Regions from separate parts of the Rhizobium sp. Leaf311 genome, predicted to be linked through region 2. Evidence: riboswitches for the same ligand, from Rfam matches in the RefSeq annotation. Region 2 holds a riboswitch; each other region holds the start of a gene.

Region 1 (7,948 bases), on a different contig from region 2:
ATGTCGCGCAGGTCGATGCTGCGCGCGCTGGCGGGCAGGGTCACGATAGCCGCATCGATCATATTGTCCTCCAGAAACCGCAGGATATCCGGCGTGTTGCCGGTCTGAACCTTGATCTCAATGTCAGGCATGGCGTGGCGTATCTGGCCCAGAATGGCGGGCAGGAAGTAGATCAGCGCCGTTGCGCCGGTGCCGATCCGCAGCCGGCCAGCGGCACCACTGCGATGGGGCGCAATCGCCTCCATGGCCTGCGCCACATCCTCGGCAATGCGTCGCGCATGGACCAGAAGATCACGTCCCGCCGTTGTCGGTTGCGCCCGCCGCCCGACACGCTCGATCAGCCGTGTGCCCAGCTGCTTTTCCAGCAAGCGGACATGCAGGCTGATGGCGGGCTGCGTCATGCCGACCTTCTGCGCCGCAGCCGAAAAACTTCCCAGATCCGCCACGTCGATAAAGCTGCGCAGCTGCTTGAGATCGAAATCCATGAAACGAAGAATTCCTTATGGTTTGCATAAGATGGATAAGCTTTATTTTGGTTTCCGTCTGATGCAAACTGCGTGCAACGATTTTCCCAGGACATTGAAATGCATTCCCAGCAAAAACCTGCCGTCTTGATCCGCCCCTGCGAGGAGGCCGACATCTCCGTCATTACTGAAATCTACCGCGACGCGGTCCTTCACGGCAGCGCCAGTTTCGAGATCGAGCCACCTTCTGCAGAGACCATGCTGGAGCGCAGACGGGCGCTGGTCGAGGGTGGATTTTCCTATATCGTTGCGGAAGTGGAAGGCACCGTCGCGGGCTATGCCTATGCCGGGCCGCACCGCGCACGCCCAGCCTATGGCGCAACCGTCGAGGATTCGATCTATGTCGATCCGGGCCGCAAGGGTCTCGGGATCGGCAAGACGCTGTTGCTGGCTCTGATAGAGGATGCGACATCGCGCGGCTTTCGCCAGATGGTGGCCGTCGTCGGCGATTCAGACAATGCAGCCTCGATCGGCGTTCACCGTGCCGCCGGTTTCGACATGGTCGGCACGCTGAAGTCGGTCGGCTGGAAGCACGGGCGTTGGCTGGATATCGTGCTCATGCAACGCCCGCTGGGTGAAGCGGACAGCACGCCCCGCTTCTGACCCGCGCTGTCAGGGCTTGGTGGAGCCCGGCATTTCGACCTTGACCGTATCTGCGGCCAGCTCGCTACCCAGTTCCACGGCCTTGCTCTTCTTGTCGTAAACGCAAATGTGGCTGACGGCTGTATCTGTGCCCTTTGCCTTGCCGGTCATGATGGCCAGGCCGAAATGCTCGCTGCCGGTCGGGTCGACCACGGCCTTGGCATCCTGAAGCAGGTCTTTCGACGCGGCAAGACATTTTGCCTGCACGTCGGCCGCAAATTCCTGCCAGGCATCGCCGGACGATGCGGCGGCGGGCAAGGCGGCGAGGCTTGCGAGACATGCGGCCAGAACCATGCGTTTCATGAAAATCTCCCTGCTGCTTCATCATCCGGAAATCGAACGGATTTTTCGTGTTTGGTACGCCAGCCTTGCTGTCAAAAATGTTTTTCGAGAGGCATTGGTGGAATTTTCTCTTTTGCCGGAACATTTTGATATTTCACAGGTTGCCTCGGATGGCGTCCGCTCTTATGGTCCGCGCACAAGGTTTCAAGGAGCGGCCACGCCGCTGCAACAAGGAGTAAAACCATGGCCTTTGAACTTCCCGAACTGCCTTACGATTACGATGCGCTCGCGCCTTACATGTCGCGCGAAACGCTTGAGTTTCACCACGACAAGCATCACAAGGCCTACGTGGACAACGGCAACAAGCTCGCGGCCGAAGCCGGTCTTGCGGATCTTTCGCTGGAAGAAGTGGTCAAGAAGTCCTTCGGCACCAATGCCGGCCTGTTCAACAATGCTGCCCAGCACTACAACCACGTCCATTTCTGGAAGTGGATGAAGAAGGACGGCGGCGGCAACAAGCTGCCTGGCAAGCTGGAACAGGCATTTGCCTCCGACCTCGGCGGCTATGACAAGTTCAAGTCCGATTTCGTCGCAGCCGGTACAACGCAGTTCGGCTCCGGCTGGGCCTGGGTTTCCGTCAAGAACGGCAAGCTCGAAATTTCCAAGACCGCCAATGGCGAGAACCCGCTGGTTCACGGTGCAGAGCCGATCCTCGGCGTCGACGTATGGGAACATTCCTACTACATCGACTACCGCAACCTGCGTCCGAAGTACCTCGAAGCCTTCGTCGATAATCTCATCAACTGGGATTACGTTCTGGAGCGCTACGAGGCCGCTTCCAAGTAAGCGTCTCGCATACGAGAACAGGAAACGCCCGGCCATGTGCCGGGTGTTTTCGTTCTGTCATAAGGGTGTCATTCGCCCGGCCTATGCGGGGGCATCATGACAGACACATCCAAGCCACTCTTCTCCTTCGGCGTCGTCGCCGATCCCCAATATGCCGATGTTCCGGCCCGCCCGGAAATGAACCGTTATTATGCGGAAAGCCGAGGCAAGCTTTCGCAGGCCATTGAAACATTCAATGCCCACGAGCTTGAATTCGTGGTGACGCTTGGCGATATCATCGACCGTGGATGGGAGAATTTCGACGCTATCATGGGCTGCTATGATGCGCTTGAGCATCGCTGCGTGCTGTTGCCGGGCAACCACGACTTTTCCGTCGCGCCCGAATATCTGGATCGCATTCATGCCCGCCTGAACATGCCTGCACCATGGTATGATTTCAAAGTCGGCGGCGTCCGCTTCGTGGTGCTTGATGGCAATGATGTCAGCCTGTTTGCACCGCCGCCCGGCGATGCCCGCCGGGAACTGGCCAGCGCACGTCTGGCCGCGCTGCAAGAGGCAGGTGCCATCAACGCGCAGGAGTGGAACGCTTCCTTCAGCCGGGACCAGCTAAACTGGCTCGATCAGACCCTGACCGCCGCAGATGCGGCAGGCGAACATGCCATCCTGTTCTGCCACTATCCGCTCTACCCGCAAAATGCTCACAATATGTGGGACGCACCGGAAATCCTGTCTCTGCTTGCGGCTCACCCAAGCGCGAAAGCCTGGTTCTGCGGCCATAACCACACCGGCAATTACGGCCAGCTCGGCCACACGCATTTCGTCAATTTCAAGGGCATGGTGGATACGCCCGACGAAAACACCTTCGCCATTGCCGATGTCTACGAGAATCGCATCGAAATCACCGGGTTCGGGCGGGAAGAAAGCCGAACGCTAATCTTCTGAACACTGGCCCTCTGAGAAGATGGCAGTGCGGCCTTTGCTGAAACGCATCGCCAGCGAGATGGATCGACCACACTTATTCATTTGATATTTCCTGGAAAAACGGATGGCTATCGACGCGATATCGCACATCCAATGTTTGACCAATGCTGTATTTTCAGGAATATTCGAGATGTCTTACACGGAAAATCTCTGGCTTTATTTCACGCTTTTATTCGGCATCATCATCCTGCCCGGGGTCGATATGCTGTTTGTTCTGGCCAGTTCCCTGACGGGTGGAAAACGGACGGGCCTTGCGGCAACGTCGGGCATCGTGGCGGGCGGGGTCGTTCACTCGCTTTATGGCGCAATCGGCGTGGGGCTGCTGGCAAGCCTCATTCCGGTGCTGTTCAAGCCGCTTCTCATCTTCGGTGCGGCCTATAAGATCTGGGTGGGCTTCGGACTGGTGCGCAGCTCCATCGTCATCGAAGGGGGGGAGGCCGATGCCAGCGCATCCGCCTGGCGCGCGTTCCGCCGCGGTATTGTCACGTGTCTCAGCAATCCAAAAGCCTATCTCTTCATGATGGCCGTCTACCCGCAGTTTCTCAAGCCTGCCTTTGGCCCCATCTGGATACAGGGCGTCATCATGGGGTTGATGACAGCGGCCACGCAGCTTGCCGTCTATGGCACGCTGGCAATGACGGCAGGCAAAAGCCGCGATTTGCTGGTGTCTTCACCGCATGTGACGGTTTTCATTGGCCGCGCCGCAGGTCTGCTGCTGATCGTGGTTGCCGGTTTCACCGCTTGGGAAGGAATTGTCAGTCATTGATATACGCCTGATTTCGCTTCAAAAATCACCGGAATGTGACTTCTTTTTGCCATTTGAAACGGGCATCTTCCTGTGCGTTCATTGCGCGTGTCGCAAAACTGTGCAGAGGTTTTGCGATGAACATTATGTGACCATATAGATCATACATGCCGCCTTCGTGCGGATCAGGAGAGAGAGATAATGAAGCTTAGAACCATTGCCGCATCCATTATGATTGGCTGTCTTTGCGCCGGTGCGGTTTCCGCAGCCGGCGAGATGGAAAAGCGCGAAGGCCTGATGAAGGGCATCGGCGGAGCCATGGGCGCGCTGGGCGCGATCGCCAAGGGTGAAAAGCCCTATGACGCAGAAACCGTCAAGACAGCGGTAACGACAATCAGCGCCAATGCGAAAGCCTTCCCGGACCAGTTCCCGGCTGGCTCCGAAGGCGGCGCTGCGGCACCTGCCATCTGGCAGAACTTTGCGGATTTCAAGTCGAAGTCAGAAAAGCTGGGTTCGGATGCAGATATGGTTCTGGCACAGTTGCCGACAGACCAGGCAAGCGTTGGCGCGGCCCTGAAGACGCTGGGCGCCGATTGCAGCAGCTGCCACCAGACCTACCGCCTGAAGAAGTAATACACGCCCATCAGGTCCGCCACTCAACCGGCGGGCCTTTTTGCATTTTGAATTTTTGAGTGGAGCGGAGAAGGCAATGGCTTCCATCTGGACGAAGCTGGCGGGTGGCGTCGTTGTTGCTGGCATTGCCGGGTTCGGCGTTTTCATGTGGGTCACCGCGCCGCAGCGTCAACCGCCAAGCCACTGGGCCAATCTGGGCGAGCCCAACCTTGCCAATGGCGAAACTCTTTTCTGGGCAGGCGGTTGCGCAAGCTGTCATGCCGCCCCGGATGCGACCGGAGACGCTTTGAAGACACTGTCCGGCGGGCAGGCGCTGCCAAGCCCGTTCGGAACCTTCCACATGCCCAATATTTCGTCCGACCCTCAGCATGGCATCGGCGGCTGGACGGTGGCGCAATTCGGCGATGCGATGACGCGCGGTGTTGGCAAGGATGGTGAGCATCTCTACCCATCCTTCCCCTATGCGTCCTACGCGCGGATGACGCCGCAGGATATCAACGATCTCTTCGCCTATCTGAAAACATTGCCCGCCAGCACCAATGATGCACCGGCGCATGACCTGCCATTTCCCTTCAACATTCGCCTGAGCCTGGGTGGCTGGAAGTTCCTCTATTTCGACAAGGGTCAGCCAAGGGTGCAGATCGCCAATGCCGACGCGCAGGTCGTTCGCGGGCAATATCTGGTGGAGGGTCCCGGCCATTGCGGCGAATGCCACACCCCGCGCGATGCGCTGGGCGGTTTCCTGAAAGACCAGTGGCTTGCCGGCGGACCAAACCCGGAAGGCGAGGGACGTATTCCCGATATCACCCCGGGCTCCGATACCATCGGTTCATGGACACGGGCCGATATTGCCAGCTATCTCGAAACCGGCTTTACGCCGGACTTCGACAGCGCCGGTGGCTCCATGGTCAAGGTGCAGCAGAACATGGCGCGTCTGACAGCGGAAGACCGTGATGCCATCGCGGCCTATCTCAAGGCCGTGCCCGCGCGGTAATTGCCCATTGACTCGAGCGCCCGATCGCCGGATAACGGTTGTGTGATGGTCTTTCCGGTTCGCCCGGAAAGTGAAAAGGGAACACGATAGGGGTGTGAAAACCTTGATTCGTGGCTGCCCCCGCAACTGTGAGCGGAGAGCCTGAAAACAAAAGCCACTGATCTGGCGCATCGACGCGAAATCGTTTTCGATCTCGTAAAATACGATGCGGACCAGGAGGATCGGGAAGGTGTTTTCAAGGTTGTGACCCGCAAGCCAGGAGACCTGCCATCACATGAAGTGTCGTCAATACCGGCGGGGTGTCCGGGTAAGCACGGTTGGCAGGTCGGGTATTCCCGCCTTTAAAACCATGTGTCTCTTTCCCCGTGGTGAATGTTGAATGCGGTTGTGGGCTTTGATCAGCAATGGCCCGGCCGCACATGAGAGGGTCACCATGTCCATACAGCAAAACACGGCTTCATCGGCCGTATCGTCAACCACAGCAAAAATCGCGCAGGCGCTGACAGCCGCCGCACTCGGCCTGTTCATCGTCGGTTTCGTCGGCTTTTCGCATGTCGAGGCCGTGCACAATGCCGCGCATGATACGCGCCATGCAAACGCCTTCCCTTGCCATTGAGGGGAGACGAGACATGCCTTTTTTCCGTAACATCGTTTTTACCGCCGTTCTGGTTGGGCTGATTGCCGGTCTGGCCGTCAGCGCCATGCAGGCAATCGGCACCACACCGCTTATTCTGCAGGCTGAAACCTTCGAAAATGCCGGTGGCGAGGCCGCGCATGTCCACGGACATGATGCCGCAGCAGCACCCGCAGATCACCACCACGACGCCGCAACGCCTTCGGACCATCACCACGATGCCGAAGCCTGGGCTCCGGCAGATGGGTTCGAGCGCAATGCCTATACCATCGCTGCCAATGTGCTGACGGCCATCGGCTATGCGCTGGTGCTGACCGCTCTGATTTCCTTGCGCGGCCCGGCAAATGGCTGGCGTGAGGGCCTGTTCTGGGGCCTTGCGGGCTTTGCCGCCGTCATGCTGGCCCCCATGATCGGCCTGCCGCCAGAGCTGCCCGGCAGCCCGGCAGCCGAACTCGGCGCACGCCAGATGTGGTGGGTGGGCACCGTTGCCGCCACGGCAAGCGGGCTTGCGCTGCTGGCCTTCAAGCGCGCAGAACCATGGGCCGCCATTCTCGCCGTGGCGCTGATTGCGGCACCGCACATCATCGGCGCACCGCTGCCGCCGGAGGGCGAACATGCGCTGGCGCCCCTGCCGCTGGAACGCCGCTTCGTGGTGCTGGCCACCGTCACAAGCTTTGTCTTCTGGCTTATTCTCGGCGCTCTCAGCGGCCTTTTCCTCAAGCGGTTCGAGGCGGCACGGTAGAATGACAGGGCAGGGAAATGACGACGCCGAATGGAGCGATGGGCTCGATGCGCTGAGTTTCCCTGTCCCCAACCATGCAGGCCGCTGCGTCATGCACCGGCTGGCCTTCCGGGCGCTTCTGGCAGTCGAGCCGCAACGAGACGCCTGCCTTGCCTATTTCACGGCAAACAAAGCCGCATTCCTCAGCGCCGCCACCACCAAAATCACCCGCCTCGCTCTGCCCGCCGACCGCAGCCTGCACATCAACAGCCGCGACCTGCGCCGCGCCATAACCCCACAGGCCACCACCAGTCCCGCCCGCCTTTGCCGCGTTCTGGATCGCTAGGACTGTTTTTACCGCAGTTGCGGCGGGCGGGATGCCTCAAGTCTGACGTGGCGGGCGGGGCTTACCCGCTTTGTCCCACCGGACATCTCACCCACCCCGTCATCCCGGCCTTCAGCCGGAAGCCAGCCAGGCCCAAGTCTTTGGGCTGGGAGCAGGCGCTTTATCAGACGGATGTCGTCTTTTGGCTGGGGAGAGTTTCTTGACCGAAGGGACGTCGTGTTGTGGCTGAAGAGAGTCTTTTGATCCGACGGACGTCGGATCGCTGGACCCCGGATCAAGTCCGGGGTGACGGCGGTGTGTGGTGGCGGGTGGGGATTGCTGGGGTGGGCTGGGGTGTGCTGGGGTGGGTGCTGTTGGCGTATCGGCGGGGGAGACTTGTTGTTGGTTCCGCCTGCGATTTTCTTTGACTTCAGGCATTCCCTTTTACCTTCCGTCATTCCGGCCTTGAGCCGGAATCCAGCCAGCCCAAGTCTTTGGGCTGAGGGGAAGCGCTTGATCAGACGGACGTCGTCTTGTGTCTGAAAAGAGTCTCTTGATCCGACAGACGTCGGATCACTGGACCCCGGATCAAGTCCGGGGTGACGGCGGTGGGTGGTGGCG
Region 2 (7,948 bases):
TTGCCGAACGGCGGCAGAACAGCGGCAGCAACAACCGACAGCAAATTATGGCGGCTCTGGATGCGCAAGGCTGTCTTGACGAGCAGGCACCATCGATCACCACCATCGACCCGCCACAGGACCCTGACATGCGCGGCCCGGGTGATCCGTTTGAGCAACCCGGCTATTCCGATTATGGGCCGAACCCCGATATGCCCATGCAAGGTAGGCTTAGAACGTTATGCGTGAGAACCTGCGACGGCGCATTTTTCCCCATCGCATCCAACGCAACGCCGCTGGATTTCCGCTCGCAGGCAGCGCAATGCGAGCGAATGTGTCCAGGCACCCAGACGGAACTTTTTTATCACGCGCTTGAGGGCCAGGAAAGTTCCGACATGGTCTCTGCCAAGACTGGCCAACCCTACTCTTCGATGCCGACAGCTTTCGCCTATCGAGACAAGCCCACTTCCGAAAGGTCACCGTCCTGCAGCTGCAACATGGCGGCCTATCAGAATGATGAGAAGAAGCAGGATCAGGCGCCCCAGTCCACAGCGCTGCAAAATCAGTCCAGCATCACAACGATCAAGCCGAAGGGCAACGAAGAGTCGGCAAAACCTGCGCAAGAGCCGCAAAAACAGACGGCTTCGCCCATTCCCGAGCGAGATTATGATCCGGCGAAGAACAAGGTCCGCATGGTTGGACCACAGTTTCTGCCGGAGGAGCAAAGCCGAATCGATCTGAAAAATCCAGCTTTGAAGGGTGCGCAGCCACAACAGCAGTGATGGCCAGCTAAGACCTTCCCCACCTGTCGCGGAACACCAGCTCTTCAATAGGCAGCCGCTGACGCCAGCCTTTGACCGCAAGTTCCGGCTCCTGATAGAGCATGTCGACCCGGCCCAGACAGAGCCACGCGACGATTTCAATATGGTCGGGAATGCCGAGGATGTCCCGGATGTCCGCATCGTGGAAGATGCTGACCCAGCCAACCCCGATACCTTCCGCCCTTGCGGCCAGCCACAGGTTTTGCACGGCACAGACTGTGGAATAGACATCCATGCGGGGATTGTGTGTGCGCCCCAGAACGACGTCGCCGCCGCGTGTAGGATCACAGGTCACGCAGATCGAGAGCGGGGCCTTGCGAATGCCTTCGAGCTTGAGACTGCGATAAAGCGCCTGCTTCTCACCCTCGAACATATTGGCCGCTTCTGCATTGGCGCGAGAAAACGCCTCCCAAGCACGCTCTTTCGTCGCCGCGTCGGTTACCAGTGTGAAGTTCCACGGCTGCATGAACCCGACCGAGGGAGCAGCGTGAGCGGCGCCAAGCAGTCTCTCAATAAGATCAGCCGGCAATGGGTCAGGCAGGAACTGATCGCGAACGTCCCGGCGCTCATGTATGGCACGATAGACGGCGTCGACCTCGTCCTGCGAAAATTTACAAACAGGCCTGAGTGCCTGCTTCTGTTCGTCCGTCGGCATCGTCATTCCCCAACAATGCATGGCATAGCGCTTAACGCCTGCCAATTAACAACGTGGCGCCGTCCTTGCGCTTCGGTCCATGGTATCAGGCCGGTCTTCTGACTCGGCTTCTTCAGCACATTTCCGCCTTCCCGAAACTTTAGTGGCATTTGGAAATATGCCTCGGCCTTACAGCGTTGGGCACGTCACGGATTTTCACCGTGTTCCCGATTCTCCCGCGTCGCGCGGGCACCTGATGCGAGCGCTTATGCAAGCCATGAGTTCGAGATGCAAGCCGCTGGTGGCCGATTTCGCAGATGGCGGAACCGTGCTGCCCACCTGTGCATTCTATAGGCAAATGGAGTAAGACGATGGACGATTACAACGAACTTAGGCAGCAGATTGGTTCGGACCTCGATACGTTGAGCCGCATGGAACGTCCAAAATCGATCTTCGAGCTTGCAGACGACTATTTGTTGGGCGACCCTTCATTGAAACGCCAGCTGGTTGAAGACATCATCAAGCAGGAAGCTGACAAGCGGAATATTGAGATCCACTAAGACCTTTAAGTCTTTACGATAGGGCGGATAAAACGATCGCTGTGAGTGCCGTAACATTGTTTGCAGTGTTGATCGTCCTGGCAATTTTCGCTGGCCTTGCGCTGGCATCCCGCCATCGTGACAAGATCATTACGAAGATTGCTTCTACGGCCCTGCCGAAATCAGACGATGCCACACCGCTCGACCGGCACTGGATCAACCTCAGTTCGGCCCATGCCGAACCTAGCGCCATCTCCCTGATACAATCCAATCTTGGTGCATTTGCTGTACGCGTTGGCAGCGCGCGCGCCGCAGGGCGCAGCCTTGATCTCATGTACTATATGTGGAACGCCGACCTCACCGGACAGCTGGTGATGCGCGAGGTGATCGCTGCAGCGGACCGCGGTGTTCGTGTTCGCCTGCTTCTGGATGACTTGGGTGTCTCCATATCGGACAGGGCCTTCCATGCCATAGATAGCCACCCCAACATCGAACTGCGCCTCTTCAACCCGACAAAGGCACGGGAGAACGTCATTCGCCGAGGGCTCGAGCTTCTCATGCGTTTCCGTTCCGTCAACCGACGTATGCACAACAAGGCCTGGATTGCAGATGGTCGGGTTTTGATTGTCGGAGGGCGAAACATTGGAGATGCCTATTTCGACGCCGCCGAGAGCGCGAATTTCCGCGATTTCGATGTTATCGCGCACGGAGAATGCGTTGCGCAGGCAGAGGAAATCTTCGACGACTACTGGAACAGTGCCGTTGCCGTGCCTGTTCGGTCCCTTCTTGCAAGAAGGCCAAACAAACTCGCAAAACTTCGGCGCCGCATGGATGTACTCGCCTCAGGCGACGCCGCTTCGCCCTATCTTGCACAGGTGGAAAGCCAGCACCATTCCGGTAACTTCCTGAGGGCCGATAATCTTCATTGGGTGGACAATGCGCAAGTGGTCGCCGACCCGCCTGAAAAAGCAGCCGGAAAGCGACGCACCGGTCGCAACTTTCTCATGGAAACGCTTCTGCCTTTGATGGAAGAGACGAAGCATAAGCTCAAGATAACATCGCCCTATTTCATACCGGGGCAGAAGGGTGTGGAAACGCTTTCGCGCCTGTCTGCAAGCGGGGTTTCGGTCAGCGTTCTCACCAACTCGCTTGCCGCAACCGATGTCGCGGCAGTACATGCAGGCTATTCACGATACAGGCGTCCGCTCTTGGTCAATGGCATCAAGCTGCATGAGCTTCGCTTGCTCGCAGATGACCATAAGTCCTTCTCCTTGCGGGGCTCGGGTCAGGCAAGCCTTCATACGAAAGCCTTTACCCGTGATGGTGGGACCGGATTTATCGGGTCTCTGAATTTCGATCCCCGGTCGATGTCTCTCAACACCGAAATGGGTGTTCTTTTTTCGTCCGAAGAACTGGTTCGGGAAATGGACGAAATCTTCAAGGAAGAAACAAGCCGCGAAATGAGTTTCGAGCTTGCTCTGGACGAACGCAACAACCTCAGATGGACCGGCCTTGTTCGAGGCAAGCCGCAACATTATCGATACGAGCCATATGCCAGCGTCAGCCGTCGTGTACTTGCCGGCATCATGGGCTTTCTTCCGCTTGAATCACAGCTTTGAAAAAAGCTTGCGAACAACTGATCGAATTTCGCGCTCACGCATTTTAGAAATATGGAAATGCAGGAGAGTCACATGTTCATCACGCCGCCAGAGCCGAAAACCAGCCGCAAAACGGCTGAAATGTACAGGAACGCGGAAGAAACCTACGGCTACTTGCCCAATATGTACCGGGCTTTCGGCCATCGACCGGAGGTTATGGAAAGCTGGAGTGCGCTTCTTGTCAGCCTTCGAGGCAATATCGAGCCGCGCCGCTATGAGTTGATCACACTGGCAGCAGCGCGGGAACTGCGGTCCTCTTACTGCATGTTGGCACACGCCTCTGTTCTGGCTCGGGAAGGCGCTACAGAAGACGAACTGGTTGGCATCATTTCAAATGCAGAAAACGCGCCACTGGATGAACAGGAGCGCGCAATCATGATATTTGCGTCGAAGGTCGTCCATGATGCAACATCGATCACCCAGGCGGATATCGATGCGCTCAAGACGCACGCGCTGACAGACGCCGAAATCTTTGACATTGTCGCAGCAGCGGCAGCCCGTTGTTTCTTTTCAAAAACACTGGACGCGTTGGGCACCCAACCGGACCCGGCCTACGTCGAAAAGCTTGGACCTCAGCTTGCCCAGAAACTGGCACTAGGTCGTCCGGTAGAGCAGCCCGCAGAAGCTGCCCTACCCTAATGGCGATCAGGCAGCTTTTTTGCCAAGCAACTTCGCAGCCTGGATCTGTACCAGCGTGTCCAGGTTCTGGTTGACGCGGCAATAGAACTCTTCTTCGATGAAGGGCCGCAGCATAAAGTCGTTACCGCCAGCTTTCAGGAAGCGCGCGGACAACAGGCGGTTCGTAGACGAAGAAACGCCGATAATGCGCAGCTCATGAGACCCGCGCATGGTGCGAATACGGCGTGTGAGCTCAAATCCGTCGATATCGGGCATGTTATAGTCGGTAACGACCAAACCGATATCCTTGTTGTTCTTGAGAATGTCCAGAGCCTTGGCACCGCTCTCAGCAAGGCTGACTCGGAAGTTATACCGCTTCAGGCGGCTTGAAAGAAGCGCGCGTGCGGTCGGGCTATCATCGACGATAAGAACGTGGTGGCGGTGGTTTGTCAGGAAGCGGCAAACCGATTCCGTCAGCATGTCGACGGCAAAGACGTTGTCTTTCAGGATGTAGTCGACAACTTCCTTGGTGATGAGCTTCTCGCGCGTATCCTCATGGAAGGTACTTGTGAAAACGATTGTCGGGATCGAGAGATCAATGAGATATTCGAGCGCTTCGCCATTTTCTGCACCAGGCAGATTAATATTAGAGATCGCGAGAGTAACAGGTTCGGTGGAATGTTCGTAACACTCCTGCAGCTCTTCAAAGTTCCTGCAGATTTCGACTGAGAGTCCAAGCAACTCTTTCAGGCGGGCACCAATCATCTGGGTAAAGACATTCGAGTCTTCAGCCAGCAGTATTCTCGTTTCGTCAAACGGTACGCCTGAATACTGCATACCTGTGATACCCAAAAAATTCATAGTGCCCCCAAAACACCTCAATTGTTTGGACGCACTATATGGGACAGTATTTTCGGAATAATTAATTGCGACCCGTGTGTCGCAACTATGGTTACTGATTTTCAAAGCTCTTTTTAGCTTAAGTGAACATTAGAGCGTCATGCGCTTTAGCGTATCTACCACTTTCTGAAAATCGTAAGGCTTCGAAAAGAAGACGCTCCGCGGTGGAAGCGCGTCGTCGTCTGGACGATGGTGCCCGGAGGTGAGGACTATGCCAAGTGGCATGTCTGTCGCCCTTGCCCAGTTGGCAAGCGCTACGCCATTCATGCTCCCGGGCATATCCACGTCGGTAAACAGGACGTCTACATCCGAGCGATGCTCCAAAATCTCGACAGCCTCGTCTGCACCGCAGGCTTCGATGGCGTTGAAACCGGCATCCTCGACCATGTCGACGGCCATCATCCGTAAGAGCGGGTCGTCTTCAACGACCAGCACCACCTGTTTGGCGAATGGATTACTCTGTCCCATATCAAGTCACCTGCTTCCACATCCGAGCGTCGAGTTCTTCGAACCCTTAACCCTTGGATTGAACAACGTGCCGATAGGGTGCTTGTTCCTTCAATAGCTGTGGAAACAGGCTTCCCGGCCCATCAAAAGCCAGCCGAGATGGACGTAAAAATTTCAACATTTACGGGAATTTCATTTAGACAGAACGGGTTAGCCCGCCATCAACACGCAGGTTCTGGCCAGTAATATAACCCGCGCCGTCAGAGGCGAGGAATGCGACCGTTGCCGCTATCTCTTCACTTCTGCCATAACGCTGCATGGGCACCATCTCGCGCCGCTGCTCGGTTGCGGGCAAACTGTCGATCCAGCCGGGCAGCACGTTGTTCATCCGCACATTGTCGGGCGCATATTTGTCGGAGAAGATTTTCGTGTAGGCCGCAAGGCCGGCGCGAAAAACGGCGGACGTGGGAAACATCTCGCTTGGCTCAAATGCCCATGCCGTAGAAATGTTGATGATGGTGCCAGCTTTCTGCTCGACCATCACTGGTGTAACGATGCGCGTCGGGCGGATAACGTTCATCAGATACACGTCCAAGCCGGTATGCCACTGCTCGTCGCTAATTTCGAGAATGGGCGCGCGCGGACCATGACCCGCGCTGTTTACGAGAACATCGATGCGGCCGAAGGTTTGCTGCGTCATATCAACCAGCTTCTGCAGATCGTCGGTGGACTGGTTGGAGCCGGTCACGCCAATGCCGCCAAGCTCCTTTGCCAGGGCCTCGCCCATGCCGGACGATGAGAGAATGGCGACCTTATAACCATCTGCGGCCATGCGTTTCGCCACCGCAGCACCCATGCCGCTTCCGCCTGCCGTAATGACTGCAACTTTTTCCGTCGACATGGTGCTTCCTCCAAGCTTCCTTAGTTTTCTGCTGATCTATTTGAGCCAGCCCGCAATCCGGCCGATCGCTTCGGCAATATCTGACACCGAACCCGCATAGGAGAACCGCAGAGCGCGGTGACCTTCCAACGGATCGAAATCAAGACCGGGCGTTGCCGCGACATCGATCTCCGCCAACATGCGTTTGGCAAAATCCATGCTGTCGTTGGAATAGCGGCTGGTATCAACATAGGCGTAAAACGCACCATCCATGGGCGAAGCCAACGGCAAACCCAGCTCCGGCAGGCGGCTGGTCAGAAAATCGCGATTGGTGCGATAGCTTTCCTTGTAGACGTCAAGTTCTTCCTCTGCGGAAAAAGCAGCCGCTGCTGCAAGCTGCGACAGTTCGGGCGCTGAAATATACATGCTCTGCGCAAGGCACTCTATCGGCCTTATCAGCTTTTCCGGCAGAACCATCCAGCCAATGCGCCAGCCAGTCATGCAGTAGTATTTGGAGAAAGAATTGATGACGATGGCGTTGTCGCTGAGTTCAACGGCACTCGTCTCGTCACCAACAAATGTCAGCCCGTGGTAAATCTCGTCGGAAATGAAGGCTATGTCCCGGCTGTCGCAGTAGCCTATCAGACGTTTCAGCGCCTCACGGCCCGTGACTGTGCCCGTAGGATTGGCTGGGCTGGCGAGCAGCACGCCCTTGAGCTTGCAACCGGCTTTGGTTTCCGCCCGCTCAAGGCTGGCTGGGGTCAATGTGTAACCGGTCTCTGCCGTTACGGGAACTTCAACAACGTTCAGCCCAAGCGCCTTGAGGATATTACGATATGCGGGGTAGCCAGGCCGAGCGATCGCAACCGCATCGCCGACATCAAACAGCGCCAGAAACGCAAGATTGAATGCCGCAGACGAACCAGTTGTCACGGCAATGCGTGCCGGGTCCACAATCGCGCCGTGGCGTAGGCGATAACTGGAGGCAATCGCCTCGCGCAATTCCCGAAGCCCCAGTGCATCCGTATAGCCAATGCGGCCATGTTTCAGCGCAGCTTCTGCCGCCTTGAGCGCAACCTTCGGAGCGGAGTGAGAGGGTTGGCCTACCGCCATGGAAATAACGGGGCGACCCGCCTGTCTGCGGCGGTTGGCTTCTGCCAGGATATCCATGGCATGAAATGGCTCAACCGCGCTTCGCTTGGACAAGGTTATCAAAGGCATGTTCTTTCTTGGAAAACTGTCGGAGATTTGCCGTATTATTGCTGTCATCACAATGGCGACATCGCAACGGACAGACTACTTTGCGATATGGCAATTAAATTAAATTACGGTAATTGCGTGGGATAACGGAATCATCACGCAAACCGCATCTATGAGGACAGACATGGCGCTTTCGATCAAATCCACGGCTCTGGCCTGCATGACGGCTCTTTCCACGCTATTCGTCTCGCTACCGGCACATGCGCTGGATG
Region 3 (7,948 bases), on a different contig from region 2:
ATATCTACCGCCCGGAAGAGGTCACCGCCCACGGCTTCACCTATGCCGGCATTGGCCGTTCATCATAACAAGGCGATAACATGCGATATCTGATTACCGGAACGGCTGGCTTCATCGGCTTTCATCTGGCCAAGCGTTTGCTGGACGACGGCCATTTCGTCGTCGGCTTCGATGGCATGACGCAATATTACGATGTCGCCCTGAAGGAAAAACGCCACGCCATTCTGGCGCGCTCCAACGGCTTCAAGGCGCAGATCGGAATGCTGGAAGATGCCGATGCGCTGAACCGCGCCGCAGATCTCGCCGAGCCTGAGGTCATCATCCACCTCGCCGCGCAGGCGGGTGTCCGCTACAGCATCGAATGCCCGAAGGACTACGTGAACTCGAACCTCGTCGGTTCGTGGAATATTCTGGAACTGGCCAAGACGCTCCAGCCCAGGCACCTGCTGCTGGCCTCGACCTCATCGATCTACGGCTCCAATGAAAAAGTGCCTTTCGCCGAGAGCGACCGGGCCGATGAGCCGATGACGATCTATGCCGCCACCAAGAAGTCGATGGAGCTGATGGCGCATAGCTACGCTCATCTGCACAAGGTGCCGACCACGGCTTTCCGCTTCTTCACCGTCTACGGCCCATGGGGCCGCCCGGATATGGCGCTGTTCAAATTCGTGGATGCGATCCTGAAGGGTCAGCCCATCGATATCTATGGCGAAGGTAAGATGAGTCGTGACTTCACCTATATCGACGATCTCGTCGAAGGCATCATCCGGCTAAGCCACATTGCGCCATCGGAAGACAACCGCGTCACGCAAGAGGGCGTGACCGACACGCTGTCGAAACATGCGCCCTTCCGCGTCGTCAATATTGGCGGCGGCCAGCCGGTGGAACTGATGCGCTTTGTCGAAACGGTCGAGGACGTCCTTGGCCAGAAGGCCATTCGCAACATGCTGCCCATGCAGCAGGGCGATGTGCCGCGGACCTTTGCCTCGCCCGATCTGCTGCGGGCGCTGACCGGCTATGCGCCCGACATCACCATAGAAAAAGGCGTTGCCTCCTTCGTGGAATGGTACCGCAACTGGCAGTCCGGCAAGGCCTGATCATCAGGCCTGCCGGTCCAAAGCAAATTAGCTGTTTGCCTCTTCGTTCTCACCGGCCTGCAACAGGCGGGTGAGTTCGGCGCAATTCGGGTCGCTTGCGTCAAGCAGTTGCGTCGGAGACGTCCAGCCAAATGTGTAGCCTGCCGCCGTTGCGATCGCCCATGCGGGATCTTCACCGGCGCGTTGCAAGAGCTTTGGGCCCTGCGCGGAAATGCACTGCTGCGATTGCTGGATGGATTGGGCGGATGCATTGGCACCCTGAATCCGGTCCTGCACCTCGGCCTGAATGGGGTTGAGAATAAAAAGCGTGACGAACCACGCGGCAATATCGGAAAACATGCGCTAACCTCTGCACACTCGGCGAAGACATCGGAAAAGGTCCGACATCGTGAAAGCGCCGAGACTTTCACCAGAGGGGCCCGGACCAGCGGGTTGAGTGAGATGTGGGAGGCCGTCTCTCCAATTCAAGGGATAAACGGCCCCAAATATTCAACTCATCGCGCGAGGCGCCGACCTGCCGTTCAGGGTTTTGCCTCTGCCGCGGCAAGCAGCGCATCGAAGCGCGGCTTTGCCCGGGCAGGATGCTCCACCGCCTTGTAGCTATCGGGAAGCTGAGCATCTCCGACCTTGATCAGCATCACCATGCCCATGCCGTAATGCGGCGAGCATTTGATGCCATAAAAGCCGGGGTGATCGAGGGCTATCTCGAATGCCTCGTTGATCTTGCTCTTGAAGCCGGTCGCGCCCTCCGGCACCATGCCCTCGATGGTCGCGACATTGTGGCTCTTGTGGGTGGGAATGAACCGCACCGTGTCACCCGGCTTCAATGCCACGAAATCCGGTTCAAAGACCATTGAACCTTTTTCGCCCTGATTGAGCATCTTCACTTCGAATGTTTCGGCAAGCGCCGCAGACATGGCAAGGCAGGAGAAAAGCGCGGCAGCGGAAAATGTCTTGAGACTATTCATCTGATATCCTTGGAATAAAATCTTTATCGCGAGGAGGCTGGTAGCGGATGTGGCAGATGTCCCCCTCCCCCCGCTCGACAAGCACCTCCACGCCGAAGACGTCGCCTATCAGAGCCGCCGTAAAGATGCTGGATGGCGGGCCGAGCGCGACAAGTTCTCCGCCTTTCATCACGGCAACACGATCACAGAACATGGCCGCATGGTTGAGGTCATGCAGGGCGGCGGCAACGGTCAGCCGCTGTTTGCGCACCAGATGTAAAAGGGCAATCTGGTGACCGATGTCGAGATGGTTGGTCGGCTCGTCCAGAAGCAGGATATTGGGCTTTTGCGCAAGCGCCCGGGCGATGTGAAGCCGTTGCCGCTCCCCGCCTGACAGGGTGTGCCACATGCGTTTGGCCAGATGCCCGGCATCCACGTCGCGCAATGCCTGATCCACAATGGCATCATCCTGCGCCGACCAAGGGGTTAGTGCGCCGATATGCGGTGTGCGGCCAAGCTCCACGGCCTGACGGGCATCAATCCGCTCCTGCGTTTCGGCCTGTTGCTCGACAAAGGCGATGGAGCGGGCCACATCTCTGCGGCTGAGGCTCTGGATTGCCTTGCCGTCCAATGCGACCTCACCCTGTCCAGGTTTTCTGATTCCGCAAAGAAGGGACATCAGGCTGGTTTTACCTGAGCCGTTCGGTCCGACAATGCCGAGAAACTCACCGGGCCTGATATCGAGACTGACATTTCTGACAATGTCCACGCCACCCGCCGACCAATGGAGATTTCGTGCTGAAAGGATCATGGCGTGCTCCGGCGCTGGCACAGGATGAGTGCGAATGCGGGCGCTCCGAACAGGGCGGTGATGACACCGATGGGCAGCACCTGCCCCGGTATCATGGTTCGCGACACAATATCGGCACCGATCATGAAGATTGCGCCGATAAGCGCGGCAAAGGGCAACAGCCGACCGTGCCGGACGCCGACAATCATGCGGGCCGCATGTGGGATGACCAGCCCGATAAAGCCGATGGAGCCGACGATGCTGACCATGATCGCCGTCATCAGCGCCGATATGCCCGCCAGAACAATATAGACGCGGCGAACGGGAATGCCGAGAGAGGCCGCCGATTGCGAACCGAAGGTAAAGGCATCCAGCGCACGTGAATGCCAGAGGCAAATGGCAAGGCCGAGCACGGTCGCCGGCAGCGCCAGCCAGACATCCGGCCAGCGAACGCCTGAGAGATTGCCGAGCAGCCAGAACATGATGCCACGCGCCTGCTCGGCATTGGCGGCCTTGGTCACGATGAAGGATGTGAGCGCGTTGAAAAGCTGCGACCCTGCCACACCGGCCAGAATGATCGCGCTATTGCCGCGCCCGGCACGCAGTGCCAGAAGGCTGACGAGGGTAAAGGCCAGAAGTGCGCCCAGAAACGCGCCGAGCGGCATGGTCAAAAGCCCGGCCCCGAAACCCATGATGGCAACGCTGACCGCACCCATCGATGCACCTGCCGAAATGCCGAGAATATAGGGATCGGCCAGCGGATTGCGCAAAAGCGCCTGCAGGACGACACCTGATACCGCTAGTGCCGCGCCACAACAGGCCGCGACCACCGCCCGACTGAGGCGATAGTTCCAGATGATGCCCTCATCGATGGCATCCAGCGGATAATCCGCATGAAAGACGCGATTGGCGACCGTTCTGGCGACGACATCCATGGAAATGGATGTCTCGCCAATGGCTGCGCCAAGCCAGAGCGCAAGGCCCAGGAACCCGGCCGCCAGCAGGACGGCACGGGTGATGGTGAAGCAAGCGCGCATGGTTACCTGGCAAGGCCAAGTTGAACGACCGCATTGGCCAGAACTTCTATGCCATCGATGGTGCGGATTGTCGGGTTCATCGCCTGCGCATCCATGACAACGACATGGCCTTGGCTGACCGCAGGCATCAGGCTCGTAACCGGATCTTGCTTCAGGAACTTCTCCTTGACGACAACATCGTCAGCCGGAAAGCGTCTGCGGTCCATCTTGCCGACAACCACCAGCGACGGCTGAGACTTGGCGATGGTTTCCCAGCCCACGGTTGGCCACTCTTCTTCGCTGTCGATGACGTTTTTGATGCCGAGCGCCGACATGATGTAGCCCGGCGCGCCATTTTTGCCTGCGACATAGGAATCGATATCCAGCTCGGCGCTGGAGAACCAGAAGACGGCAGAGAGCTTGCCATCGACGGAGGCAATCTTTTTGCGTGCGGTTTCTTCGCGGGCCTTCAGATCGGCCACCAGCTTTTCGCCCCGGTCCTGAACATCGAAAATCTGCGCGAGATCGGTGATTTCCTGATAGATCAGATCCATGGTGAAGACGGAATGACGCACGCCATCACCGCCGCCGGTATTGTCCTTGCCGACGCAATCGGCAGGCGATGTATAGACGGGGATCTTGAGTTCCTCGAACTGCTCCGGCTTTGCCACCACGCCTTCCGGGCCGACATGCCACTGGAACTGCGCCGTCACCAGATCCGGCTTCTTGGCGAGAACGCTTTCGAAACTCGGATCATTGTCCGCCAGACGGTCGATCTTCGCATTGGCCTCTTCATAGCCCTTGATGACAGGGCCGATCCAGACCGCTGTTCCGACGACCTTGTCGGCAAGGCCGAGCATATAGAGAATTTCCGTGGTGCTCTGGCCGACGGAAACCGTGCGTTGCGGCGCGTGGGTAAAGGTAACGTCCCTGCCGCAATTCTTCAGCGTCAAGGGATAGGTGGTCGCAGCAGCGAGGGCGCCGCTTGCAGAGATGCCAAAAGCGGCGGCAGCAAAAATCGCAGAGCTTACGGCTCTTTTGAAATTGAATGTCATTTTCGATAGTCCCCGATCGTCAGCGTCTGCGCATCCAGGCAGACATGATTCAACACGTTTGAACGTCAATCCGTAACGACGCGCGTCAGGACGAACCGAAACCGGGACATGGCAAAAGGAATAGAGCGCCGGCAGGCGCAAGATACAATCACGATGATCTCCTGTTCCGGGCATCCCCGCCCGTGAATTGGATTGAACACATGACGGCAGGTCTCCTGGCTCACGGATTGACGTCTTGACCCGACCTTCCCGCGATGTTGCTTCGCAGTGGCATGGCGCCAGAAAAACCAGCGCCAAAAGGGTTAGACAATCCGCTCACAGTTGCGGGGGCAGCTACGGCATCAGGCCCGAAAGCCCTCACCGTATTCCCTATTATTCCTTGCGATTGCTCGCTCGAAACCGTCGCGACCAGATAGCCGTATTCCAAACCCGCCGTCAAGCGGAGCTTTTTGTTATGTTATTACATTTCAATTGAGAAGCCTAATTCTTCTTCGACAATGAAAAAAGCCGGGAATCTCTTCCCGGCTTTCGATCATGGAGGTTTTTTTGCCGTTTCAGGGCAACGTGTAGGCGATGACATAGTCACCCGGCTTGGTTCCGACAGATCCATGCCCACCGGCAACCATGACGACATATTGCTTGCCGTCATCCGTGGCATAGGTCATGGGCGTTGCCTGTCCGCCTGCAGGAAGCCGCCCCTCCCACAGTTGCTTGCCCGATGTCAGATCATAGGCGCGCAGATAGTTGTCGACGGCGGCACCGAGGAAAGCCACGCCACCCTTGGTAATCATCGGTCCACCGATGCCGGGCACGCCGACCTTGAAGGGCAGAGGCAGCGGCGTCATGTCATAGACGGTGCCGTTCTTGTGCTTGTAGGCAACGTCGCCCGTGCGGAGGTCCGCGCCTGCCACATAGCCCCATGGTGGAGCCTGGCAAGGAATTCCGAGCGGTCCGAGGAACGGGCCCATCAGCACGCCGTAAGGAGCGCCATCATTGCGGTTCAGGCCCTGTTCGCTCCCCTTTTCATCCTGGCCGCGCGGGGGAATCTCGCTGCGAGGCACGAGCTGCGATGTGAAGGCAAGGTAGGTCGGCATTCCGAACATGACCTGACGTTCCGGATCGACCGCCACGCTGCCCCAGTTGAACGTCCCGAAATTACCCGGGTAAACCAGCGTTCCATTCAGCGATGGAGGCGTATAGCGGCCCTCATAGTTCAGCTGGTGGAACTTGATGCGGCAGGCCAGCTGATCGAACATGGAGACGCCCCACATGTTGCTTTCCTGCAGCGGATCCGGCTTGAACGACAGAGCCGATGTCGGCTGGGTCGGCGCGCTGAAATCCTCGGGGATGGCACCGCCAGGCGCTTTCTCCTCGGTCACGGCAAGAATCGGCTCGCCAGTGCGCCGGTCGAGCACGTAGATGTCGCCCTGCTTGGTGGGTCCAACCAAGGCAGGAACCGTCTGGCCGTCCTTCTTCGTGATATCAAGCAACACTGGCTGTGCCGGGACGTCCATGTCCCAGAGGTCGTGGTGCACCGTCTGGCGCACCCAGCGATCCTGCCCGGTGTTTACATCGAGCGCGACGATGGACGACGAATATTTCTCGACATTGGCGCTGCGGCCCATGCCAAGCTGGTCGGGAACCTGATTGCCGAGCGGGATGTAGACGAGCCCCAGCGCTTCATCGACACTGAAGACCGACCAGCTGTTGGGCGAGTTCGTCGTATAGGTCTGGCCCGGCTGAAGCGGTTGGGTCTGGGTAGGATTGCCCGAATCCCAGTTCCAGATCAATGCGCCGCTATTGACGTCAAACGCCCTGATGACACCGGATTGCTCCTGTGTCGAATAGTTGTCGTTGACGGCACCACCAATGATGATCTTGTTGCCCGCAATGGCGGGTGGGGATGTGGAGTAGTAATATCCGGCCGGATTATGCTCCATGCCGCTTTCCAGATGCAGCGTTCCCTGGTCAGCAAAGCCTGTGCAGACCTGGCCGTTTTCGGCATCCAGAGCAATGAGACGCGCGTCCGATGTCGGCAGGTAAACGCGGGTGGCGCAGGGCGAACCAGCCTGTGCCGTAGGCTCGGCGTAGTAGGTCACACCGCGGCATGTCTGATGCTGGCGATCCGGGTTCAGACCGGCATTGGGATCGTATTTCCACTTTTCCTTGCCGGTTGCCGCGTCAATCGCGATGGCCCAGTTGTGTGGTGTGCACAGGTAGAGCGAGTTGCCGACTTTTAAGGGAGTCACCTGATAGGTAGTCTCGCCCACATCATCGGGCAGTTTCACATCGCCCGTCTGATAGCGCCATGCTTCCTTGAGCTCACCGACATTGTTTGCCGTGATCTGCGTAAGCGGCGAATAACGCTGGCCGTAATTGGTGCGTCCATACTGATGCCATTCATTATCAGGCACCGCATTGCCATAGGAAGGCGCAGCCGTCACGATCTCCTGCGGAAGGTTGCCTTCCATGTCATGCGGGTCCTGCGTCATCGCAAAGGCGGCAGCGCCGACCGACACAAGAACAGCGGTCAGAAGAGGCACCGCATTGGCGCCATAGGACGTGCCAGTCGGGCTGGTAAAGCCGAGCGGCTTTCTGATCCAGGGCATTAACAGCCACATGCCGACGACAATGATGAAACCGCCACGCGGTCCCAGCTGCCACCAGTCAAAACCGACTTCCCACAAGGCCCAGAGAAGAGTTGCGACAACGAAAGCGGCATAGAAATGCAATGCCACCTTGTTTCTTTGAAACAATAAGACGGCCGTCACGACAAATGCGACGCCCGCCAACGCGTAATAAAAACTTCCGCCCAGCATGATTAGCTGAGAACCAAAGCCGAAAATTGCAAGTCCAATAAGAGTCAGGACGACTGCAGTCGATGTTACTGCCATAAAAGGCCCCCGGTGGTCTCCCAGCCGGTGAAACGACATCAGGCCACAAAGGTTCCTGAAAAAATCATGGTTTCGCCACTTTTTGGAAATCGTTGAACGCATCTACCATCTCGTCCCGGCTTTTCGAAGACGCGATCATTGCGGCAAGA
Region 4 (7,948 bases), on a different contig from region 2:
CCGCAAGCCGTAAGGTGATGCTGCGGTTCCAACTTGCATTTCTATCCCGGGACCGGCAACCAGCCGGTCACCGCAAATCGCGCGAACCTGTGAGAGAGCAAGGTCGCGTCCACGCGTATTCGGACCGAGGTCGGCAAGATGTGACAGAAGATCGATCACAACGGTGGCCGCGTCCTCTGTCTCAACAAAACCGGCCCGCAACGCCTTGTCTTCAGTACCCCCAAGCATCAACTGCCACATGGAGGCTTTGCCGACGCGTGCAGCCTTCAAACGAATATCCGCCAGCAGATCTGCCATGGCGACGTGGCCGCCGCCATCGATGATGACGGACATTTTGGCGGCCAATTTGTCGTGCAGGGCAAGAGCGGCGGCTGCTTCGCTTATCCGGCTCACTATTTCGCGAGGATCGCAGATTGCCGTGTCGTCCATTCCAGCGAGCGGAGAGGTTTCCACGGCCAGTCCCTGTCGCAACGGCAGGCCAAGCGCGAGCACGTCACGTTCCAGATTTGCGGCGCTTTCTAATGTCAGGCCACGAAACTGCAGGCCGCCACGGGCGGTTATATCCAGCAGTCCATTGCCGTGCCGGATTGCGAGAGCGCAGAGTGCATGGAGGTCGTCAGGGGGGCAATCTTTCGTAAACGCAATGCGGGATAACAGGCCGTCCCCCGTCTGCATGGGCGCAGACAAGGCCGGGCAGAAGCCGCGGCGTGCAAAGGGTTGAACAGGGACGGAAGACGATGCGCTCATGCCTCCATCCTCCTGGATCGAGGCAGGATCAGCATTTCGAGTTCAGCGTCAACCGCATTGCGCCGCGTGTGCCAGAGGCCCCGGTTGCGGGCGGAGATGAAACGTCTTGCCATGACCTCCGCTGCCTGCGGATTCTCCCTCAAGATGAAATCGCGAACATCCTCATTTCCGAAATAGGCGTCGTAGAGAGCCTCTATCAGGGACGAGGCGACAGCGTTCGTCGTTTCGGCAAAGGCAATCAGCCTGTCGACGGTTTCGGCGAACTCCGAGGCTCCGCGTGGTCCGTGTCGCATCTGCCCGGAGATAAAGCGTGGGTTGATTGCACGGGCCCGCACCACGCGCGCAACGGCCTGCGCCATTGAGCGGGCTCTGGGGCGGGCAGGGTCTGTCGTGTCCAGCGCGACGATATCCGCTGACAGACCAAGCGCTGCCTTTGCCGCTGCATAGCCTCCCATGAAGGCGACGTCGGATGAGCCATCGAGCAAATCCCGTCCGGGATCGTCGCCGGTGTGAACCAGCAGATCGGCCTTGGCTACCTGTATGGCAAAGCCATTATCGACGGTGACGTCGAGGCCGTCCGCTCCACCGAAGGAATGATTTGCCGTCTTAAGGTAGGCCTGACCGAGCTCATCTCGGTCGTTCCAATCTCCGTCCGCCAGTTTTTCCTCGATGCCTGCACCATAGGTTCCGGGCGCTGAGCCGAAAATGCGCGAAGGTATGTGGCCAAGCCTGTCTGCTTCTTCTGAAAGGGGATTATCCCCCGGCGATTCCGTGCGGCGCGCAATGGCCTTGGCGGCGGCATCCAGCAGCGCGATGAGCGCCGGGAACATGTCGCGGAACAGGCCTGAGATACGAAACGTCACATCCACCCGTGGGCGCCCGAGAGCCGCTGGCGGGAGGATCTCGACGCCGGTCACGCGACCGGTGCTGCGATCATGGATCGGCCTGGCACCCATCAGATGCAGGGCCTGCCCGACATCCTCACCACCATTGCGCAGGGATGCGGAGCCCCAGAGATCGAAAACGAGGTTCCTGGGCCAGTCGCCATGACTTTGCAGATAATGGCGCAGCACCTCCTCGCCTGCCGCTCGTCCCAGTTCGAAGGCGGTTGGCGTCGGCATTGTGCGCGGATCTGCTGCATAGAGATTTCGGCCCGTGGGAAGCACGTCCAGTCTTCCCCGCGCGGGAGCACCGGAGGGACCGGGGCGGATGTGGTGTCCATCAAGTGCTGCCAGCAAGGCTGCCTTTTCGGCGATGGCGCTTTCCCGTCTCAACGGGTCTGTTTCCTCCTCCGCACAGCGTGCGAAGACATGCTGCCCATCCTTGATCGCGAAATCCTTGAGATCACACAGAAATGCATCGATCTGCGACAGCGCCGTGTCGGCATCGTCACCGGCAGCCACTCCTGCCTCCGATGCCAGTCCCGTTTCCTGCGCCTTATCCACGATCAGCTTTGCCAGCCGGTCACGGCGGCGGCGATCAAGCCCATCGGCCTGCGCATACTCATCAACGAGCTGCTCCAGTTCCATCTGCTCGGGAGAAAGCCCTGCCTCCATAAGGACGGGAGGAATATGTCCGATGGTGACGGCGGCGATGCGTCTTTTCGCTACCGCGGCTTCACCGGGATTGGACACGATAAAGGGATAGATGACGGGTAGGGCGCCTGTGACGATTTCCGGAAAACAGCTCTCCGACAGCGCCACGGTCTTCCCGGGCAACCATTCCAATGTGCCGTGAGCACCGACATGGATGACGGCGTGAGCATCCAGATGAAGCCGCATCCAGGCGCCGAAAGCGACAAGTGCATGGCGCGGCGGCAAGGCGGGATCATGGTAATCGACGCGTCGGTCTGCGTTGCGGCCGCGATCCGGAGCGAGCGCAACCACCACGGACCCAAACTGCGCAGCACGAAACCGGAAGGCGTCGTCTTCTACCGCCTCATCATGGTCAGCCTCGCCCCATGTCTGGCTCAGGGCCGAATTGGCAGCTTCCGGCAATGTTGTTCTGAAGCTTGCGTATTCGCGAAGTCCGAAACGCGCGGTCTCGGTTTCGATCCGGTCCATCAGCGCCCGAGCCGAGGCGGGAATGTCGTCGACAGCGTAGCCTGCGTCACGCAGATCGTGCAGCATTTCCAATACGCTTTGTGGCACGTCGAGCCCGACGGCGTAACCGGTGCGTCCAGGTGCTGCACCGGGATAATCTGGCATGAGTATGACGAGGCGACGCTTGCGCGGTGGCGTGTTCTTGAGCCTCAAGAATGCGCAGAGACGATCGGCGACCTGCGCGACACGGTCCATTTCCGGCGTGTGGACAAGGCCACGTCCACCGGCGGGGTCTGGCTGCTTGAAGGAAATCGCGCCGGAGAGGATGCGACCATCCAGTTCCGGCAGGACCACATGCATGGCAAGGTCGGATGGGTTGAGGCCGCGCATATTTTCGGCCCAGCCCAATCGCTGCGTGGTGGCCATGATGACCTGGAATGTAGCGACGCCCAGCCTGTCGAAAAGCGTCATGCCTGAAGCATCAGACTGGCTTGCGAAAGATGTGGCTGTCACCATCGCCGATGGATTTAACCGGCTTAGTGTCTCGGTCAAAAAATGGATCGCGTCTTCGTCTTTCAGGCCGGAGACGAAGATTGGAAGCGGTGAAATTCCGCGCTGATGCAGCGCTTCGTAAAGGGTGTCGATGGGTGCAACGTCACCTGCCATCAGCATCGAGCGATAGAAAAGGACAGGTACGAGCGGCGCGTCCGCAGCAAAGCCTGTCCGTGCTTGTTCAAGCTCGACGACGCCTTGTCCGGGCCTGTAGAACCCGGTTTTTGGCAGCGGTTCTGCAGAAAGGTCAGGCCATTCGCCTTTTGAAAAAGTCGCAAGACCCCGGGCGGCCCTGTCCATGTTTTCGGGGCCTCCCTCGCGGAAGAAGGAAAGAATGGAAGACAGCGTCGGCAAATCGACCGTGGACGCCGCTTCCAGCTTTTCATCGCGTTCGGAGCATTCGCCCGGCAAAAGAACGAGCTTGATGCCTCGCCGCTTTGCCATGCGCGAAACCTCTTCGACCCCGTATCGCCAGCGGTCAGCGCCGCCGAGGATCCGGATAAGGATCAGTTTGGCATGTTCCGCCGTCTTTTCGATCCAGAGATCGACTGACATCGGGTGACGAAGATCGGTCAGATTCGCTGAAACAAGCGAAACCGATCCGTCCGTTGTCCGCTGCCATGCGCGTTCAAGCCCACCGAGGTCGCTGGCTGAAAATGACAGCACCACCACATCTGCCCGGCCGAGGTTGAGATCAACCGGCTCTGCCAGATCGTCCAGGGACGAGGATGTGGTGGCGAGAATGTGCATGGATCAGGCCGCCAGCATCCGCTCGATCTTTGCACGGTCCAGACCCTTCTCGCCGATGACGACGAGACGGCTGCGACGAACCTCTCCAGCGGCCCAGGGGCGGTCGAAATAGTGATTGACCCTTGAGCCAACCGCTTGAACCTGAAGCCGCATCGGTTTTGCCGAAACGTCGACAAAGCCCTTGATGCGCAGAACGTTTTCGGAGGCTGCCGTTTGCGAGATACGCTCTGCAAGGGCGTCCGGGTCGCTCACGGCGTCAAGCTCCACGACAAAGCTGTCGAACTCGTCGTGATCGTGGTCCTCTTCTTCGTCGTGATGGGTGTGGCGGTTCTCGATGTCGTCTTCGACGGCAAGTCCGAGGCCGATCAGCACGGCTGGATCGATGGCGCCATTGGAGGCGACAACAATCTTCGCAGCTTTTGGCAGATGGGCGTTGATATGGGCCTTGGCGCGCTCCAGACCTTCGGCATCCAGAAGGTCGCCCTTGGTGAGAACGATGAGGTCGGCACAGGCGATCTGGTCCTCGAATACTTCCTCGACCGGATCGTCATGGTCCAGGGCCTCATCATTCTGGCGCTGGGCAGCAAGGGCTTCGAGATCGTGCGACACCATGCCTTCGGCAAGAGCTGCACCATCGGCCACGGCTACAACAGCATCGACGGTCACGCGACTTTTGATCGCGGGCCACTGAAATGCCTGTACGAGCGGCTTGGGCAAAGCAAGACCGGATGTCTCGATCAGAATATGCTCGACGCGCGGCTCACGGCTGAGAATCTGTTCCAGCGCTGGCTGAAAGTCGTCCGCAACCGTGCAGCAGATGCAGCCATTCGCCAGCTCCACAATGTTTTCTTCCGGGCAGCTTTCGATGCCGCAACCCTTGAGAATCTCTCCGTCGATGCCGACATCGCCGAACTCGTTGACGATGATGGCCAGTCGCTTGCCTTCCAGCTTTTCGAGAAGACCTCTCAGCAATGTGGTCTTGCCCGCGCCCAGAAAGCCGGTAACGATGGTGCAGGGAACGCGATTGAGCGTGGTCATGGTGTCTCCTCGGTGTGATGCAAAGCGGGAATGCGGGCAACCATGCCGCGCTTCAAACTGTCGGGCCGTCCACGCCAGGGCATGAGCCCGTCCGGCGCGTTTTCCAGCAGGCGGGCGCCGACCAAAAGATCTGCGGCATCGTCCTGTGCGAGGCCACCGAAAATGTAGGACCAGCCGTCCTGGGTGCGGATCGCAGCGCTCAGGCCGCGCTTGCAGTTTGCAAGGCAATTGACGCTGCGCACGGTCACGCCTTCGTCCTTGCCAAGAGCCGAAACGGTCTGTGCAAGCGTTGCCCCGGCGCGTGGTTCTGCGGTCGGATCGGCCTCCGCGCGGCAACTGCGGCAGACAAACACGACAACGCCTTGAGCCTTGCTCTTATCCGTCACGTCCGTCAGGCTGGGTACTGTTGCTGTCATATCCAAGGGTCTGCTTTCCGCGCCTTCACAATGGTCTCGGGGTGCGGAAATCGAAAATGGCACGCGAAGACGCGCAGCCAGGCCCGAACAACCGACTGACCGGAGCACCCCGCCCGGCAGACGTTTTTCCTGAAACGGCAGGTCTCCTGGCTTGCGGCTTCAGCGCCCTTTCGCTGCCTTCCCGGACATTTCGTCCAGTGGCTTCCAGCGTGGGCTCACCGCTTACAGTTGCGGGGGCAGCCACGGATTTATCCGCAAAGCGGGTTACACCGTGTTCCCTCTTAGCTTTTCCCGTTGCCGGAAAAAGACCGTCAGTGCTTAACCCTTATGCCCTGCCATGCTTTTGTGTCAATGGCGCGCGTCATTGCCCGGCGGGACGTTTTGGGTATAGTCGCCGCTTCGAAAACCAAAAATGCCTGTAAGGATCGACCTGCATGACCCGTGATATCAGCGACAGCGAAGCCGAAAGGCACCGCGCCAAGATGGTCAATCGAAAGGCCGTGCAGGATGCGGAGGTTTCGGAAAAGACCATCGAAAAAGGTCTGCTGATGGTCCATACCGGGCCGGGGAAGGGCAAGTCCACGGCAGCCTTCGGACTGGCCCTGCGTATGCTGGGGACGGGCCGTCGCGTCGGTGTCGTCCAGTTCATCAAGGGCGCCTGGTCAACGGGAGAGCAGCAGGCGCTGGCCCTGTTCGGCGATCGTGTCGCATGGCGCACGATGGGCGAAGGCTTCACCTGGGACACGCAGGATCTCAAGCGTGATGTTGCCGCCGCTTCAAAAGCGTGGGAGGAGGCAAAGCTTTTCATGGCCGATGAGACGATCGGTCTTGTGGTTCTCGATGAGCTTAATATCGCACTGCGCTATGACTATCTCTCTCTCGAGGAAGTCGTGGAAACGCTGCAGGCTCGCCGGCCTGGCTTGCATGTTGTGGTGACCGGGCGAAACGCCAAACAGCCGCTTCTCGACGCTGCCGACATGGTCACAGAGATGACGTTGGTGAAGCATCACTTCAAGGCGGGTGTCAAAGCTCAGTCCGGCATCGAGTTCTAAATCCATGGCAGCGCGTGTCTTGATGTTTCAGGGGACCGGCTCGGATGTCGGAAAGTCGTTGATGGTCGCAGGATTGGCGCGCGCCTTCACGCGCCGGGGTCTTTCCGTCATGCCGTTCAAGCCCCAGAACATGTCGAACAATGCCGCAGTGACCGAGGATGGTGGAGAGATCGGTCGGGCGCAGGCCTTGCAGGCGCGTGCGGCCGGTGTGGCGCTGTCGGTCCATATGAACCCGGTTCTTTTGAAACCGCAAAGCGAGACCGGTGCGCAGATCGTGGTGCAGGGAAAGGTCATCGGCAGCGCAAAGGCAGCCGACTACCAGCACATGAAGGCTTCTCTCATGGGGCATGTGCTGTATAGTTTTAATCACCTCAAAAGCAAGGCAGACCTCGTTCTGGTCGAAGGGGCGGGCAGTGCCTCGGAGATCAATCTGCGGGCCAATGATATCGCCAATATGGGCTTTGCCCGGGCTGCGAACGCACCGGTCATTCTCATCGGCGATATTGATCGCGGAGGGGTCATCGCAAGTCTTGTCGGCACACGCACGGTTCTTGCCGCCGATGACGCAGCCATGATCAAGGGCTTCATCGTCAACCGCTTTCGCGGAGACGCGAGCCTGTTTGACGAAGGGATGCGCATGATCGCGGACATGACCGGCTGGAAAGCGGTTGGTCTTTTGCCGCACTTCGATGATGCGAGCCGCCTGCCAGCTGAAGACGCTCTGGGATTGGTCGGGCCAGGCCATCGTAAAATCGGTGCAAAAATCAGGATTGCGGTACCGGTTCTGCCCCATATTTCCAACTTCGATGATCTCGATCCGCTCGATGCCGAGCCGGATGTCGAGCTTGTCAGGGTGCGACGGGGAGACGTCATTCCGCCGGATTGCGCCATGGTTTTGCTCTGCGGATCCAAATCCACGATTGCCGATCTGAATGCGTTGGAAGCGGCGGGCCTTGATGTGGATATCAAGGCGCATGTGCGCCGGGGTGGTTATGTGCTTGGCCTTTGCGGTGGCTATCAGATGCTTGGCAAAACCATCTCTGACCCAGAGGGGGTAGAAGGCATGCCATCGACCGTTGAGGGACTGGGCCTGCTTGATGTCGACACCGTTCTGACGGGTGACAAGAGGCTGGTTTCCGTCGCGGGCCAGAGCTTCGACGGCAAGTCCTTTGTCGGATATGAAATGCATGTCGGAGTGACCACCGGTCCAGACCGTAGTCGCCCGTTCGCGACTATTGAAAACCATGAGGATGGGGCGTTCTCGGCGGATGGGCGTGTTTTCGGGACATATGTCCACGGTCTTTTTGCCGATGATGGCCAGCGCAGCGCATGGCTGGAACGCTTGGGCGCA

Evidence for each region. A riboswitch is a leader RNA that binds a small molecule or an ion and turns the genes downstream of it on or off. The one in region 2 is predicted to bind cobalamin.
Region 1: it holds a riboswitch for cobalamin, as region 2 does, so the genes downstream of both, ASF69_RS08115 (CbtB domain-containing protein) here and bluB (5,6-dimethylbenzimidazole synthase) in region 2, are expected to answer to the same signal.
Region 3: it holds a riboswitch for cobalamin, as region 2 does, so the genes downstream of both, ASF69_RS00205 (ABC transporter substrate-binding protein) here and bluB (5,6-dimethylbenzimidazole synthase) in region 2, are expected to answer to the same signal.
Region 4: it holds a riboswitch for cobalamin, as region 2 does, so the genes downstream of both, ASF69_RS15955 (DUF1636 family protein) here and bluB (5,6-dimethylbenzimidazole synthase) in region 2, are expected to answer to the same signal.

Annotation. Positions count from the first base shown of each region.
Region 1 covers NZ_LMNZ01000004.1:487,980-495,927, forward strand. Annotated here, with positions in the region: gene ASF69_RS08075 (LysR family transcriptional regulator) at 1-485, opposite strand, end outside; gene ASF69_RS08080 (GNAT family N-acetyltransferase) at 585-1,127, shown strand; gene ASF69_RS08085 (hypothetical protein) at 1,137-1,469, opposite strand; gene ASF69_RS08090 (superoxide dismutase) at 1,692-2,294, shown strand; gene ASF69_RS08095 (metallophosphoesterase) at 2,391-3,236, shown strand; gene ASF69_RS08100 (LysE family translocator) at 3,406-4,041, shown strand; gene ASF69_RS08105 (cytochrome c) at 4,222-4,653, shown strand; gene ASF69_RS08110 (cytochrome c) at 4,730-5,647, shown strand; cobalamin riboswitch at 5,677-5,934, shown strand; gene ASF69_RS08115 (CbtB domain-containing protein) at 6,081-6,263, shown strand; gene ASF69_RS08120 (CbtA family protein) at 6,277-7,023, shown strand; gene ASF69_RS08125 (hypothetical protein) at 7,025-7,348, shown strand.
Region 2 covers NZ_LMNZ01000020.1:473,856-481,803, forward strand. Annotated here, with positions in the region: gene ASF69_RS19050 (DUF2865 domain-containing protein) at 1-761, shown strand, start outside; gene bluB (5,6-dimethylbenzimidazole synthase) at 769-1,455, opposite strand; cobalamin riboswitch at 1,526-1,706, opposite strand; gene ASF69_RS19060 (hypothetical protein) at 1,806-1,994, shown strand; gene ASF69_RS19065 (phospholipase D family protein) at 2,036-3,592, shown strand; gene ASF69_RS19070 (carboxymuconolactone decarboxylase family protein) at 3,665-4,270, shown strand; gene ASF69_RS19075 (response regulator) at 4,277-5,110, opposite strand; gene ASF69_RS19080 (response regulator) at 5,240-5,617, opposite strand; gene ASF69_RS19085 (SDR family oxidoreductase) at 5,793-6,497, opposite strand; gene ASF69_RS19090 (aminotransferase class I/II-fold pyridoxal phosphate-dependent enzyme) at 6,534-7,691, opposite strand; gene ASF69_RS19095 (DsbA family protein) at 7,861-7,948, shown strand, end outside.
Region 3 covers NZ_LMNZ01000001.1:48,649-56,596, reverse strand. Annotated here, with positions in the region: gene ASF69_RS00235 (UDP-glucose/GDP-mannose dehydrogenase family protein) at 1-68, shown strand, start outside; gene ASF69_RS00230 (NAD-dependent epimerase) at 81-1,097, shown strand; gene ASF69_RS00225 (hypothetical protein) at 1,125-1,436, opposite strand; gene ASF69_RS00220 (pseudoazurin) at 1,619-2,065, opposite strand; gene ASF69_RS00215 (ABC transporter ATP-binding protein) at 2,058-2,855, opposite strand; gene ASF69_RS00210 (iron ABC transporter permease) at 2,852-3,871, opposite strand; gene ASF69_RS00205 (ABC transporter substrate-binding protein) at 3,874-4,905, opposite strand; cobalamin riboswitch at 5,093-5,324, opposite strand; gene ASF69_RS00200 (glucose/quinate/shikimate family membrane-bound PQQ-dependent dehydrogenase) at 5,460-7,799, opposite strand; gene ASF69_RS00195 (asparaginase) at 7,864-7,948, opposite strand, start outside.
Region 4 covers NZ_LMNZ01000018.1:53,683-61,630, reverse strand. Annotated here, with positions in the region: gene cobG (precorrin-3B synthase) at 1-747, opposite strand, end outside; gene cobN (cobaltochelatase subunit CobN) at 744-4,091, opposite strand; gene cobW (cobalamin biosynthesis protein CobW) at 4,095-5,129, opposite strand; gene ASF69_RS15955 (DUF1636 family protein) at 5,126-5,545, opposite strand; cobalamin riboswitch at 5,664-5,873, opposite strand; gene cobO (cob(I)yrinic acid a,c-diamide adenosyltransferase) at 5,980-6,597, shown strand; gene ASF69_RS15945 (cobyric acid synthase) at 6,602-7,948, shown strand, end outside.